2 regions of the Pseudoalteromonas thalassia genome follow, and region 2 is predicted to be linked to the other one. Evidence: predicted binding sites of a transcription regulator. Region 2 holds the regulator's gene; the other holds the start of a gene.
What was found. The regulator sigma-54, encoded in region 2, starts transcription at its own class of promoters, with help from an activator protein. The targets are predictions, from matches to a motif close to GTTGGCACGNNNNTNGNNT.

Region 1 (7,574 bases), on a different contig from region 2:
TATTAACTAACGGTGTTTTTATTGGTTCAAGAAGACAAAATTTTAGCGCAGTCATATCAGCTCATAAGTGCAAGATAATGCTCAAACTGCTGTTTCAAAAATGCTTGTTCTGACATTGGGCGACTGTTAATTGTTGTATATACCCCCTCCCGCGTATTTTTACCTCGCTTTATTTGGTAAGCCCAAAAAGAGGCTTCATAGTCCAGTTGTATTTGATACTTTTGCTCTCGTGGCAACTTACATAAATTAAAACTCATATATTCACAACAACTAAAAAATAATAGTGGCCAGTATAGCATTTTTTATTGGTCTGTTTAGCCTAATGCCATACGATTAACCTTGATTTTGGTAGCACATACCAGTAAATTAACGGCGGTTTTTTAAACACGCAAGGAATGCACATTGTCAAAATATCTGCTTCTCAGATTTGCGCTAGTCTTATTGCTTTTTTGCCTTCCTGCTAGTGCTAGCTCGAACCTATTAATTTTCAATCGACCAGCCGATACCCCACAAGCACGTTATGTTATTGATTTACTGAAAATGGCCTACAAAGAAATAGGTTATGAAGTACATATCATTGATTTTAATCACCAAAGTGCCCTTATAGCAGCCAATAATGGTATTTTAGATGGTCAACTAGGCCGTATTGCAGATGTAAAAGATGACTACCCAAACCTACTAAAAGTTGATTTCCCGCTTTTTGATTTTAATCTTGTGCTATTAAAAAATTGCCAACACTGTCGCTATAAAGAGTTAAAATCATTAGCAATTCAATCAAGTTATCCTGCTGCCCAAAGTTACATCGATAAACACCCATTCGGCGGAGATGTTATTAAAGTACGAAATATTACCGCACAATTAAATTTACTAACCCAAAAGCGTGTTGAAGGCACTATATTGCTAGATTTTATGCTCAAAACAAAGCACCCAGATTTTAATCAAGCAGCTTTTCATAAAGAGGTTTTAATGCCAATGCAGAGCTTCCATTTCGTTCATAAACGCCATGAGGCACTAATTCCTAAGCTCACTCGCGCCCTTCAGAAATTGCAGGAAGAGGGTAAAGTGCATTTTCTAAAATCCAAATACAACTTAACTGAATTTTAAAAATCAAAACCACCTTGCGAGGGAGAAGACGGTGGGTTTTCTGCTTGTTGTTTTTTTTGTAGGTAACGCTTATATCGCTGTTGGCACAAGCTAATTACTTTACGCTTTTCGGCATTAGTAAACTTATTCCAATAGAAGCGTTCATCCCTGCTTCGATAACAGCCTTTACAATACCCTCGATTGTTAACCTGACAAATCCCTTTGCAAGGGCTTGGAATCTCAAAGATTTCAATTTGTTGCATCATATTTGCCAGTGACGAGTTCATAACTAAAGTATAGCCTGAAAAATAACCATAAAAAAAGCCACTTTATAAAAGTGGCTTTCTAACGCTATTTTTAGCCGCTAAAAATTTAGGCTAATTCACTGTTTGTCAGTTCTGCTTTACGATGAAAAGGCTTCGCATACATTGCAAGAACTAGTGGCTTTAATTCATCGGGTACTTTTGCCAAGCGAGCATTAAATGCCTCTGCATCTTTTTTATCGACAACGGCTTCTTTACAGCCACCAGCAATATAGTTACCAGGGTGTAGAAAGAATGAATCAACGATTTGCTGATCAATAGTTTTTGCAAGCTCTTCAGGTGACTCACAGCCTGACTCAATTGGCTCACCAAAGGCTAAATGCACATGTCCTTTAGCTGTACTAAAGCCTTCAACAATGCTGGCAATATCTTCGCCTTGTTGTTTAACATACTGACCATGTTGCTGCTTATGATAAAGTTCTTTTGCTTTAGCTATCGCACACGGCTCGTATTGATAAGAGATAGACACAGGCACAATTTTTAGTTCGCGCACGTATTCAGCAAACTCTTTCTTCTGCTTACGACCTTGTAACTGCAACATCTTAAGTAGAGCTGGATCTGTTTGGTCAAAACCATCTTTTGCTCGGCCTTCTTTTTGGGCTATCCAAATTGAGTGACCTTCAGCTAGGGAGTCATAAATATAAGCAGACAGCTGCGACAAAGCTTTTAGCATCTCTTTAGGTGCTTTCGCTGAGCGCTTCACAATAAAGCTTTTGTTTAAACGCATTAACTCAGTGATATAAGGAATTTGCAGTAAGTTATCACCAATTGCGATGCGAACAGTCGGCATATTATGTTTAAACAACCCCCAATTCACCAATGCAGGGTCAAGCACGATATCTCGGTGATTCGAGATAAATAAATAGGCTTGTTTAGGATCTAGTTTATCTATGCCTGAAAATGTCACTTCAGAAGTAGTACGGGTGATTAACTTATTTAAATAATCTGCCACTTCATGCTGTACTTGCTCAACCGATGAGGTATTACCCCACTTTTTACGCAGCTGGCTGCGCACTAATGGGCGAGTAATAAATGGAAAATAGGATAAAAAGCGCGGTAGATTATATTTGGCAATTACATCCACAAAAGCATTATCAGCAATTAAACGTGCTACTGAATCAGCGACTTCATCATCATTGTAAGGTCTTATGTCGGCGTATTTATCCACACTTTCACTCATTAAAAACTACTTAAGTTAAAAAACGGCACGCACAGCGCACCGTTTAAATATTTGGCGGATTATAACTCAGGCAATTTTAAATGCGAACCGAGACGCGATAGTTAACCAAGTTATTTGCCAAATGTTAGTAAAATATATTTTTATAACAAGTAATTATGCAATGCTCTTACCAGTTTGCGAGGACTTTTTCAGAACCATTTTTAACACTAATCTAAGCATTAAAGTAGCCAATACAATGCCCGATATAAAACTTAACCAATGCGGTAAAACTTCATGCTCTTCGCCTATCATCGGTGCCACCACAAAACCATATTGCGTCACTAAATAATCAGTTAAAAAGCCAAATACCAACGCTGTAGCAATCACACCTATTAAGTAAGCAACCACTGAACGCTTACCTAGTTCTTTACCCACAACACCTAAGGTTGCAATATTTGTAGCAGGGCCTGCCAACATAAAAACTAAGACTGCACCAGGCGATACACCACTGAGTAATAGTCCAGCAGCTATCGGTGTTGACGCTGTTGCGCAAATATACATAGGAATACTAATTAAAATAACCACAAGCATCGCAAGTATGCCACTGCCCCATTGGCTTAAATAAGATTCTGGCACATAGGTTTGTACTAAAGCGGCAAAGAATAAACCAATCATTAACCAAATCATGGTGTCTTCAAGTAATTTGTTACAACTAAAACTCACCGCTCGTTTCAGTTTACTAAAACGACTTTCAACGGCTTTAGTTGGCTGCTCACTGCTACAACAGCTTTTCTGCGAAGGTGCAGCTTGTTCACTTGCGCAACTTTGTTGCGGCTCTGGAGTAGCTTGTGAACCTTTATTACTACAACAACTTGTTGTTTTAATAGCCTCAAGTTCTTTAGTTGTTTGCTTGCTGCAACAACTTTGTGCGGGCTTAGCAGGCGCCTCTTTACTGCAACAACTCGATGTGGTCATAGGCTCAGGCTGTTTACTGCTGCAACAAGATGTTGTTTTGGTGTTCTCTTTATTTGCTGTTGTGCTTTGCTGTTGATGAAGCTCACTGTCTTTACCCACTAATACACCCGCCACAATGGCACTACACACGGCCGCAATTGGACGTATCACCGCCATAAATGGGCCTAGTAACACATAAGATACCGAGACCGAATCGACTCCCGTTTCAGGGGTTGAAACTAAAAATGCGGTGGTGGCACCTTTTGACGCCCCCGCCCTTCTTAAACCAATGGCAGCAGGGATAACACCACATGAGCACAATGGCATAGGAGCACCAATAAAAGCCGCTTTAACTGTGGTCCATAGCCCTTCTTTTCCTAAATGACGGTTAAGAAAGTTGGCAGGCAAATACACATTTAACAGACCAGCTATGAATAAGCCCAGCATTAACCAAGGCGCCGAGAGTAAAAACAGATGCCAAAAATTACTGAGTAAGTCCATCGATATCCTCCAGCGTCGTTAGTATTGAACAGTTTTCAGCGGGTTCTTCGCCACCACAACATTTATCAGCCAATAATGAAAGTGAGTCATAAAAGCGGGTAAGCTCCGCAATTCTTTGTGCTACGAGATCGCGCTTTTGTAACGTCATCTCTTTAACTTCATGGCAAGAGTGCTGATCTTTATGAAACTTAATTTGCAGCAACTCTTTGATCTCAGCCAAACTAAAGCCAACATTCTTTGCTCTGAGAATAAACGCCATTTGCTTATAGTCATCCTCAGAATAAAAACGATATCCCACGTCTGAACGCGAACTTGGCGTTAACAAACCATGCTTTTCGTAGTACCTTAGGGTATCTGTTGAGACACCCAACTGGCGGGAAAACTCACCTATTTTCATCACCGTCTCCATTGTGAAGCGTTTATTTATTATGCTCACTATAAACCTTGGAGTACACCCCAAGGTCAAGCAATAAATTAAAAAAGGAAAGCACATGAATATTACTGTCCTTGATGCAGCAACATTAGCCAACACTTCGTTAGATGCCTTAGCACAGCTAGGTAAATTAACTTGTTACGATCTAACTTCCCAAGAGCAAGTTGTTGAGCGCTGCCAAAATGCTGATGTAATTATCAGTAATAAAGTGGTGATTGATCAGCACGCTATGAGCCAGTTAACTAATTTGAAATTAATATGCGTTGCAGCAACAGGCACTAATAATATCGATTTAGAGGCAGCAAAAGAGCATAACATTGCAGTGACAAATGTGGCGGGCTATTCAACACCGAGCGTGGTGCAGCATACCTTTACCTTAATCACTAACTTATTGGGTAATACTCATAGATACATTAATGATTGCCAGCAAGGTTTATGGCAACAAAGCCCAATGTTTTGTCGCTTAGATTACAGCTTTAATGAAATTGCCGGCAAAACATTGGCAATTGTTGGTTATGGGTCATTAGGTAAAGCTGTGGCTGATGTAGCGCGTGCCTTTGGTGCCAATGTCATCATTAGTGAGCGAAAAGGTCATACGCCTCGTGAAGGTCGTGTTAGTTTTAATGATGCCCTAAGCACAGCCGATATTATTAGTGTTCATTGCCCGCTAACGGATGAAACACGCAACCAAATAGCCGCGGCAGAATTAAGCATGATGAAATCGTCAGCTATTATTATCAATACCGCTCGTGGTGGGATTATCAATGAAGCCGATTTAGCTGACGCTTTAGCTAATAATGTCATTGCTGGCGCAGGTGTAGATGTACTTAGTAAAGAACCCGCAGAGCAAACAAACCCGCTGGCACTATACAAAGGCGCAAACTTATTACTCACACCACACATCGCATGGGCAAGCCAAGAATCAATCGCTCGCCTAGTTAACGAAATAGCTTTAAATATCCAAGCATATAACCAAGGCGAACCACGGAATAGATTAGTCTAAAATACAACAAATTAGTCAAACAGACTAATCTACGTGTTTATTTAGCCTACCACGCATGAAAGTTAACAGACAAAACATTGATTTAAAAAGATTTTTAAAGTTGGCAAGCTGATTGCTATTTAACAATCACTTAAACTCGAATTTCTAGGGATAAAAAAAATGAAAAAAGCTCTTCTAATCGCTGCACTATCTGCTCCATTCTTAACAGGTTGCGTTATTGCAGTTTCAGATGGCGAAGCCGATACGCATTGGGCAGGTAGTTCTTCATCAAGCTGGGAGAAGCAACATAAAAATAATCGTGAAATTATTTCTAACCTTGCACTCGATACCAGTTATCAAACAGTATTAAACAAACTTCATACACCTAACTTTACCGAGCTGCTAAAACAAGGTGATGATGTATATCAAGTGCTATTTTATGTTACGCATAGCATTCATTCAGATGGCAAGATGACAAAAGATGAGTGCACACCTTTAGTATTTAAAAATGATAAGTTAATCGGCGTGGGCGATACAATTTATCAATCGCTAAGTAACGGCTAATTAGCAAGCTAAAGTTAAGAGTAGGCTTTGCCTACTCTGATTCATTTACCGCAACCATCCTTGAAACAACTTTATCGCGTCCAGTATCTTTAGCTTGATACAAACCTAAATCAGCCTCTTCTAATAAAGTTTGCTCTGCGTATACTTGCCCGGTTTCAGTGGTGGCAATACCAATACTAATCGTAATGTGATCAGCATTTAAAGACGCTTTATGAGGGATATTTAGTTTATTCACTGCATCGCGTAGTTTGTTAGCAAATGCAATAGCTTCTTTTGCAGAAGTGTTTGGCAGTACCGCAGCAAACTCTTCACCACCATAACGTGCTACAAAGTCACTGCCGCGCTCACATGCACCAACAAGCGCGTGAGCAATTTTTTTCAAACAATCATCCCCGGCTCTATGTCCATAACAATCGTTGTAGCGTTTAAAGTGATCAACGTCCATTAACAGCACAGATAACGGTGTACAGTCTCGACGACTTCGACGCCATTCACGAGCTAAATTCTCATCTAAATAACGCCTGTTAGGTATTTCCGTCAACCCATCAATTGAAGCAAGCATTTCAAGAAGGTCATTTTTTTGCTTAATTAATAACTGATTGCGTACCCTTGCACGAACTATCGCAGCACTAAAAGGTTTAGTGATGTAGTCCATTGCACCTAATTCAAGGCCCTTTGCTTCATCATCATGGCTGTTATTCGCGGAAATAAAGATAACGGGTAACATGCTGGTTGTGGCATTTTCTTTTAACTTGCCAAGTACCTCGTAACCATCAATGCCGGGCATCACTATATCTAAAATCAACAAGTCGACAGTTTGAGTTTTCAAAAACGTCAGTGCTTTTTCACCACTTTCAACACAAAAAACATCGTAGTCTTGCTGCAACGTTTTCTCTAATACCAAGCGATTTAACGGATCATCATCAACAATCAGTACCTTGGCTCTTTTCAACATGTGTAGATCCTTGTTCGATGATAAATGCAATCACTTGCTGTAATTGGCATTGCAATTCATCATTTAATTGTTCGGGCAGTTCACCAGTTTTCTTCAGCTTGACTTCACATTCCTGAGCGCACGCTGACAAACGTTTAAAACCGAGGTTTCCAGCTGACCCTTTAAGATTATGCACCACACGTATCAGCTCTTGCGCAGTGTTTACTTTAGATATGAGTAATAACTGCTCTTGTGCCATAATCGCAAACTTTGACAACATAGTTAATACTAACTTAGTGCTGTTTCCAAATTGAGATAGAATAAAGTCTTGATCGAAAAAGGATTCTTTTTTATGTTCCAATTCATTCATGGCTAAAAATAATTTGCTCGCAACAATTGGCTTGGTTAGGTGCTTATTCATACCAGCTGCAACTGATTGCTCTATGTCAGCAGGTTCACTGTGTGCCGTTAATGCATAGATTGGTATTTGTTGTTTACTAAATGTCTGACGAATAATGCGCGTTGCTTGGCAACCATCCATTTCTGGCATTTGAATATCCATAAAAATCAGATCAGGTTGCAATGACTTTGCAAGCTTTATCGCTTTTTCACCACTGTCTGCACAAACAACATTAACATCA
Region 2 (7,574 bases):
TAAGGGGAAAGCGATATTGTCAAACACAGACATATCAGTGAATAAAGCACCACTTTGAAAAAGCATACTCATTTTAGTGCGGGCAGCATAAAGTTCCTTGCGAGACATGCTAGGAATACTATTGCCTTCGAACAAAATATCACCAGAATCAGGCTTAAGTTGACCACCTATCAAGCGTAACATGGTGGTTTTACCTATGCCGCTCGGTCCCATGATAGCGGTGATCTTGCCTTTCGGAATGTTAAAACTCATATTTTTATATATGATTCTATCGCCCCGTGAAAAGGTTACATCCTTGATTTCTACTATTGATTGCGACAAGTCGCTCTCCATAACGTTTTTCACTCGTTTTGCCATTTTAAAGTTTTTTTAGTCAAGATGGAAAAAACAATTCGTAAAATTTTGTAATATTTTCTATTCGCCAAATTAAACTCTACGCAGTTGCTCCTTAACCACACCTGAAATCTCATTCCTAAAAAACCGCGCTTTGTGCCTGCCAGCCTATTCTTTTACTTATACTTTCCTGCTCGCTTTTGTTACTATTTGCAGTCATCTGTTTCAGTAATGTTGGCGTATCACAATGGTGACTTCTTTTGTCATTTTAATTATTGGTTTTGCAGCACTTGTTTGGAGTGCCGATCGGTTTGTTTATGGTGCGGCTGCACTCGCAAAAAATATGGGGATCCCGACCCTAATCATAGGTTTAACGGTTGTTGCTATGGGTTCTTCAGCCCCTGAAATGATGGTATCTGCTTCTGCCGCGCTTGCCGGTAAAACTGATACAGCAGTAGGTAATGCTGTTGGCTCAAATATCACCAATATCTTACTAGTACTGGGCGTAACGGCACTACTTCGCCCTCTTTCTGTCTCGTCAATGACCTTAAAACGAGAAATGCCTTTAGTACTACTTGTCTCAATTGCGGCATGGTACGTGTTTTCAGATAACTACTTTTCGTTTGCCGAAGGTATCGCATTAGCTCTTGCCTTTGTTGTCTTCATCGCAGGCTTAGTGATTGTTTCTTTACGCGCTAAAAATCAAGACGATGACCCTTTCGTGAGCGAGGCATGTGAAGATGTTCCCGATAATGTCAGTACTAAATCAGCTATCCTATGGCTTGTTATCGGTATGATACTTTTACCTATCAGCTCACATTTTTTAGTCGAATCAGCCGTTGATATTGCTAAATACTTTGGCCTTTCAGACCTTGTAATTGGTTTAACAATTATCGCTATTGGTACCAGTCTACCTGAACTGGCTGCATGTATTGCTGGGGTATTGAAAAACGAAGATGATTTAGCATTGGGTAATATTGTAGGCTCGAACATTTTCAACCTACTCGCTGTTTTACCACTGGCTGGGATCATCAACCCATCGATTATCGACCCATCTGCAGCGAACCGCGATGCCCTTATCATGATTGCAGCTACTTTAGTGCTGATTGCCATGTCATTGAACTTTAAAGGTGCTCGCCGCATCAATAGAGTAGAAGGTGGCTTTTTGTTAGTCGCATTTATTGCATATCAAGGCTATATTTTTAGCCAAATAGGATAATCAATGACCCAGCTAAATTTTATTGCGCAAGGTAAGCGCGTTCTTGAAATTGAAGCGCAAGCTTTACACGAAATAGATCAGTACATCGATGAACATTTCGAGCAAGCTTGTCAGCTAATGTACCAATGCACAGGCCGTATCATCGTTATAGGCATGGGTAAGTCTGGCCACATTGGCAATAAAATAGCTGCCACATTAGCAAGCACTGGTACACCGGCATTTTTCGTTCATCCTGGCGAAGCAAGCCATGGCGACCTAGGGATGATCACTCGAGATGATGTAGTAATGTGCATTTCGAATTCGGGTGAAACCAGTGAAGTGTTAAGCATTATTCCTGTTATTAAACGAATTGGCGCAAAAATGATTTCGCTAACAGGTAACCCTGACTCAACAATGGCAAAGCTCTCTAATGTGCATGTTTGCATTAAAGTTAGCCAAGAGGCATGCCCACTGGGTCTTGCGCCAACGGCAAGCACTACAGCAACTTTGGTTATGGGTGATGCAATGGCTGTTGCTTTACTCGAAACACGTGGCTTTACAGCCGATGACTTTGCATTATCTCATCCCGGAGGCAGCCTAGGTAAGCGCTTGTTGCTTACATTAAACGATGTAATGCACAGTGGTGATGCAACACCAATAGTGCACGAGTCGCAAAGCATTAAAGATGCGCTTATTGAAATGTCTGCTAAAGGGTTAGGTATGACAGCCGTGGTCGCGGAAGACCAAAAACTCTGCGGCTTATTTACGGATGGTGATTTACGTCGTATTTTAGAGCAACGTATTGATATTCATAGTACCGCCATTAGCCAGGTCATGACGCGCTCATGTACTACAGCCAGTGCAGAGATGCTGGCTGCTGAGGCGTTAAATATTATGGAACGCAAACGTATCAACGGCTTGATTGTAATCGATAAAAATAACACACCGATTGGCGCGCTTAATATGCAAGACCTATTAAAAGCAGGAGTTCTGTAAGTAATGACATTCGCCGAGCTATACCAGCCCCTTAGTCCTGATGTAAGTCAGCGTGCTCAAAAAGTTAAGTTACTAATATGTGATATTGATGGCGTTTTTTCTGATGGCCGAATTTATCTTGGAAATCAGGGCGAAGAGCTTAAAGCATTTAATACCAAAGATGGCTTTGGCATAAAAGCACTCATTAATAGTGGCTTTGAAGTTGCCGTTATTACTGGGCGCCATTCACAAATAGTTCAGCAGCGAATGACTAGCCTAACCGTGCAGCATATTTATCAAGGCCAAGAAACAAAGCTGATTGCATACCAAGAGTTAAAAGATAAACTTGGCCTAGAAGATGAGCAAATAGCGTACATTGGTGACGATGGCCCTGATTTGCCTGTAATGGAAAAAGTAGGCTTTGCGGTAGCAGTCAATGATGCGCACCCACTGATAAAAAAACTGGCTCACTATACGACCATGCTACCGGGTGGCTTTGGCGCTGTACGTGAATTAACAGATTTACTGATGTTAGAAAACGGTAAGCCGTTAACTAGCGATGGAACCAGCGCATGAATATAGCCCGTATTTTACTGAGTATTGTTTTTGTTTGTTGCATGGTGTGGTTGTGGTATCCGTACTTTAACCAAACAACAAACACAATAAATAGTGAAGACGAGATTATTGCAACTCCCGATTATACGGCCGTTGCACTAAAGCAAACCGCTTATGATGAGCAAGGCAAGATTAGCCATAAAGTGGCCGCTGCGAAAATGGAGCTTTATCAGCAGCTTGGGTTTACCTTTTTTGAGCAACCTATTTTTACACTTTATGGCGACCAGCAAATTTGGCAAGTAAAAGCTAAAGAAGCCACCTTATATGAAAACGATCAGCTTATTTTTGAAGGCGATGTTGTTGCTAAAAACTTAACCCATAATGGCATGATCGAAGATATTAAAGCTGAAAACATTAACGTTGATATAGAACAAATGACCATGTTTTCGAAGCAACCTGTGACGCTAACAGGACCAAATTTAAAAATTACCGGTAAAGGCCTAAAAGCTAATTTAAAAACCGAGATTGTAGAGTTAACTAACCATACACGAACCATATACTATGACCAATAAACTGAAGAAATTACTCCTGATCCCAAGCTTATTGATTGCCTTTTCAGGCGTAGCTGCCGAGCAGACAGGCGCACAAATTAGCATAAGCTCAGATCGTCAAACTGGTAAGCTAAAAGATGGCGTTGGTATATTTGAAGGCAATGTCGAAATTATACATGGTAACCGCCGGATCACAGCCGAACGCCTTGAAGCCCATGGTGGTGATACAGAAGGTACTGTTGAGTTAATTATCGCCACAGGTAAGCCTGCTTATTTTGAAGAAAAGCAAGCAGATGGCACGGTAATGAGCGCCAGTGCAGAAGAAGTTCGCTACGACGTAGCCAAGCGCTTCTTAACTTTAAATGGCGAAGCCGAAGTGACTCAAGCAGGCCAAAAAGTAACAGCGAAAAGCATTACTTATGATATGGCACAACAACTAATTAGCGCAGAAAAAGACGAAAACTCAACAGACCGTGTACACACAATCTTAGTGCCTGTTGACAACAAACAAGACGATAAAGGCCAACCATGAGCACATTAAAAGCAGAGCTTTTAGCAAAAAGTTATAAAGGCCGCCAAGTTGTCAAAAATGTGGGTCTTGAGGTTGAAGCGGGCAGTATCGTTGGTTTGCTTGGCCCAAATGGCGCAGGCAAAACCACCACTTTCTATATGATTGTTGGCTTAGTACCTAGCGATAAAGGCAAGATCAGCATTGATGATAATGATATTACACTTTTGCCAATGCATAGCCGAGCACGTTTAGGGATTGGTTACCTACCACAAGAGTCATCTATTTTTAGAAAGTTAACGGTTTATCAAAACCTAATGGCTATTTTAGAAACGCGTAAAGATTTAAATAAACAAGGCCGAGAAGAAACACTCAACAACTTACTTGATGAATTTAGTATTCAGCATATTCGTGATAGTCAAGGTATGGCCTTATCTGGGGGCGAGCGTCGTCGCGTAGAAATTGCTCGGGCATTAGCCGCAAACCCTAAATTTATCTTGTTAGATGAGCCTTTTGCTGGTGTTGATCCTATTTCAGTGTTAGATATAAAGAAAATTATTGAACACTTAAAAAATCGTGGTATTGGTGTATTAATCACTGACCATAATGTTAGAGAAACCCTTGATGTTTGTGAAAAAGCCTACATTGTTTCTCATGGGGAGCTAATTGCATCAGGAACACCTGAGCATGTTTTAGCTGACCAAACCGTACGCGATGTGTATCTAGGTGAGCAATTCAGGCTATAACCAATAAGCCACCATCTAGCGCATCTGCTAAACTAAATAACAATGACAATAAATCGATATAAATTTACCTGTGACTGCACAGGTGTCGATAACACATAAAAGGATTGTTAGGGATACATGAGGCAATCATTACAGCTGCGCATGGGCCAGCAACTTACAATGACTCCACAACTGCAACAAGCAATTCGCTTGCTGCAGCTTAGTACATTGGATCTCCAGCAAGAAATTCAAGAAGCACTTGATAGTAACCCTCTGCTTGAAGTGGAAGAAGCAGATTACAACGATGAAAACATTGGTAAGAACGAGCAAAAAGCTGAATCTGATGATACTCAGCTAAGTGCATCGGCCGAAGAAGCGCCGAGTGAGTACGAACAAGAAAGCAGCGATGCCCTTAACAAAGACACCGTTAGTGACGATTTAGCTATGGATGTGACATGGGATGAGTACATGAGTGCAGCCCCATCAACATCATCAGGTCCAATGCCAGAAGATGAGTCAATTTATCAAGGTGCATCGACTGAAACCCTCCATGAATACCTTATGTGGCAATTACAACTCACACCATTTAGCCCAACCGATGAAGCGATCGCTGTCGCCATCGTAGAGGCAATTGATGACTCAGGTATTTTAACTGTTAGCTGCGAAGACATAGTCGAAAGTTTTAATCAAAATAATGATGAAGAAGAAATCGAACTAGATGAAGTCGAAGCGGTCTTAAAGAGAATACAGTTGTTTGATCCAGTAGGGATTGGTGCCCGTAGCTTACAAGAGTGCTTATGTATCCAGCTTCGCCAATTCGATGCGAGTACGCCGTATTTAGCTGAAACTAAAATGGTTTTATCTGAGCATATTGAATTATTAGCAAGTCGCGACTATCGCACTTTGATGAAAAAGACTAAGCTTAAAGAAAGCGAACTAAAAGAAGTAATGACGCTGATCCACAGCTTAAACCCTAAGCCAGCAGACAGCATAGTTCGCGAAGAGTCTGAGTACGTTATACCCGATGTATCGGTTAAAAAAGTTAAAGGTCGTTGGGTCGTTGAACTAAACCCAGATTGTATGCCAAAAATTAGAGTGAATAGCCAATATGCAGCTATGTCACGCTCAGTAAAATCGAGCAGCGATAGCCAGTTTATTCGCTCTCATTTACAAGAAGCTAAATGGTTTATTAAAAGCTTAGAGAGCCGTAACGATACACTTTTAAAAGTGACCAATTGTATCGTACAGCAACAACAAGCATTTTTTGAACATGGCCCAGAAGCCATGAAACCAATGGTGCTGAACGATGTCGCAGAAATGGTCGAAATGCATGAATCGACAATTTCACGTGTTACAACACAAAAATACATGCACACCCCTCGCGGGATTTTTGAGTTGAAATATTTCTTCTCAAGCCATGTCAGCACAGAAAACGGTGGTGAGTGTTCATCAACAGCAATTCGCGCTTTGATCAAAAAGCTTATCGCTGCAGAAAACTCAGCTAAACCATTGAGTGATAGTAAAATTGCAGATATATTGGCTGAGCAAGGAATTAAAGTAGCTAGACGCACAATTGCAAAATATCGAGAGTCTCTAGCGATACCTCCGTCTAATCAGCGTAAGAGTTTGATTTAGACGTTTTACATAGAAGGAAAATGCTTATGCAACTAAATTTAACTGGTCGTCATGTAGAAATCACTGATTCATTAAGAGACTATGTAAACAGCAAGTTTGCAAAACTAGAAAGGCATTTTGACCACATTAATAATGTACATGTCATTCTAGATGTAGAAAAATTAAGCCAAAAAGCAGAAGCAACTTTACATGTAAATGGAGGCGAGCTCTTTGCCTCAACTGCACACCAAGATATGTATGCAGCCATTGACTCGCTAATCGATAAACTAGATCGTCAAGTCATTAAACACAAAGAGAAATTAGCTCGACACTAAATTATGAAACTTAGTTCACTTACTAACCAGGACTGCAGCAAAGCTGCGGTCCTTTTTAATAGCAAAAAAAGAATCCTTGAATATATCAGCGAGCTGGCTCACCAGCAGCTTCCTCATTTATCTCAACAAGACGTCCTTGATGCCTTACTCAATAGAGAAAAATTAGGCAGTACAGGTATTGGTCGTGGCATTGCTATTCCACATGGCCGCATGAGTGGTGCAGAGCAACCAAAGGCATTTGTCATAGTGAGTGAATCCCCAATCAATTTTGACGCAATTGATAACCGACCTGTGGATATTTTCGTTGCACTCATCGTACCAGATGGAGACAGCCAACTTCACCTAAAGACCTTATCGACAATTGCTGATAGACTAAAAGATAAAGAGTTTTGTAAACAGTTACGTAGCGCCAAAACAGACCACGAACTGTTTCAGGTCATATCAGCAGAGGCATAAATGGAATTAATTATCATCAGCGGTCGCTCAGGCTCAGGTAAATCGGTCGCTTTACGTGTACTTGAAGACTTGGGTTACTACTGTGTTGATAATATCCCAGTCAACTTATTACCTTCGCTTGTTCGTAGCGTTTCAGACAACTATGACAAAATAGCAGTCAGCATAGATGTGCGTAACTTACCGAAAGAGCAGCAAGAGTTTAATGATATTCTTGAATACCTGCCAGGTTTTGCAAACCCAACACTGTTCTATTTAGACAGTGATGACCAAACTCTGATCAAACGCTTTTCTGAAACGCGACGCTTACATCCTCTATCGATTGAC

Region 1: a site for sigma-54 is predicted at 5,556-5,574, ahead of AAEU31_RS10140 (DUF3192 domain-containing protein). Genes of this name have one in related genera too.

What each region holds. Positions count from the first base shown of each region.
Region 1 is NZ_JBMMUE010000007.1:57,455-65,028, reverse strand. Features, by position in the region: gene AAEU31_RS10180 (GNAT family N-acetyltransferase) at 1-55, opposite strand, end outside; gene AAEU31_RS10175 (DUF3283 family protein) at 57-257, opposite strand; gene AAEU31_RS10170 (transporter substrate-binding domain-containing protein) at 403-1,104, shown strand; gene AAEU31_RS10165 (DUF1289 domain-containing protein) at 1,101-1,346, opposite strand; gene AAEU31_RS10160 (1-acyl-sn-glycerol-3-phosphate acyltransferase) at 1,456-2,586, opposite strand; gene AAEU31_RS10155 (SO_0444 family Cu/Zn efflux transporter) at 2,740-4,020, opposite strand; gene zntR (Zn(2+)-responsive transcriptional regulator) at 4,004-4,417, opposite strand; gene AAEU31_RS10145 (D-2-hydroxyacid dehydrogenase) at 4,512-5,456, shown strand; gene AAEU31_RS10140 (DUF3192 domain-containing protein) at 5,616-5,999, shown strand; gene AAEU31_RS10135 (diguanylate cyclase) at 6,031-6,954, opposite strand; gene AAEU31_RS10130 (response regulator) at 6,923-7,574, opposite strand, start outside.
Region 2 is NZ_JBMMUE010000012.1:41,791-49,364, reverse strand. Features, by position in the region: gene mlaF (phospholipid ABC transporter ATP-binding protein MlaF) at 1-333, opposite strand, end outside; gene AAEU31_RS14430 (calcium/sodium antiporter) at 581-1,552, shown strand; gene AAEU31_RS14425 (KpsF/GutQ family sugar-phosphate isomerase) at 1,556-2,527, shown strand; gene kdsC (3-deoxy-manno-octulosonate-8-phosphatase KdsC) at 2,531-3,082, shown strand; gene lptC (LPS export ABC transporter periplasmic protein LptC) at 3,079-3,633, shown strand; gene lptA (lipopolysaccharide transport periplasmic protein LptA) at 3,623-4,144, shown strand; gene lptB (LPS export ABC transporter ATP-binding protein) at 4,141-4,866, shown strand; gene AAEU31_RS14400 (RNA polymerase factor sigma-54) at 4,984-6,480, shown strand; gene hpf (ribosome hibernation promoting factor) at 6,507-6,794, shown strand; gene ptsN (PTS IIA-like nitrogen regulatory protein PtsN) at 6,798-7,250, shown strand; gene rapZ (RNase adapter RapZ) at 7,251-7,574, shown strand, end outside.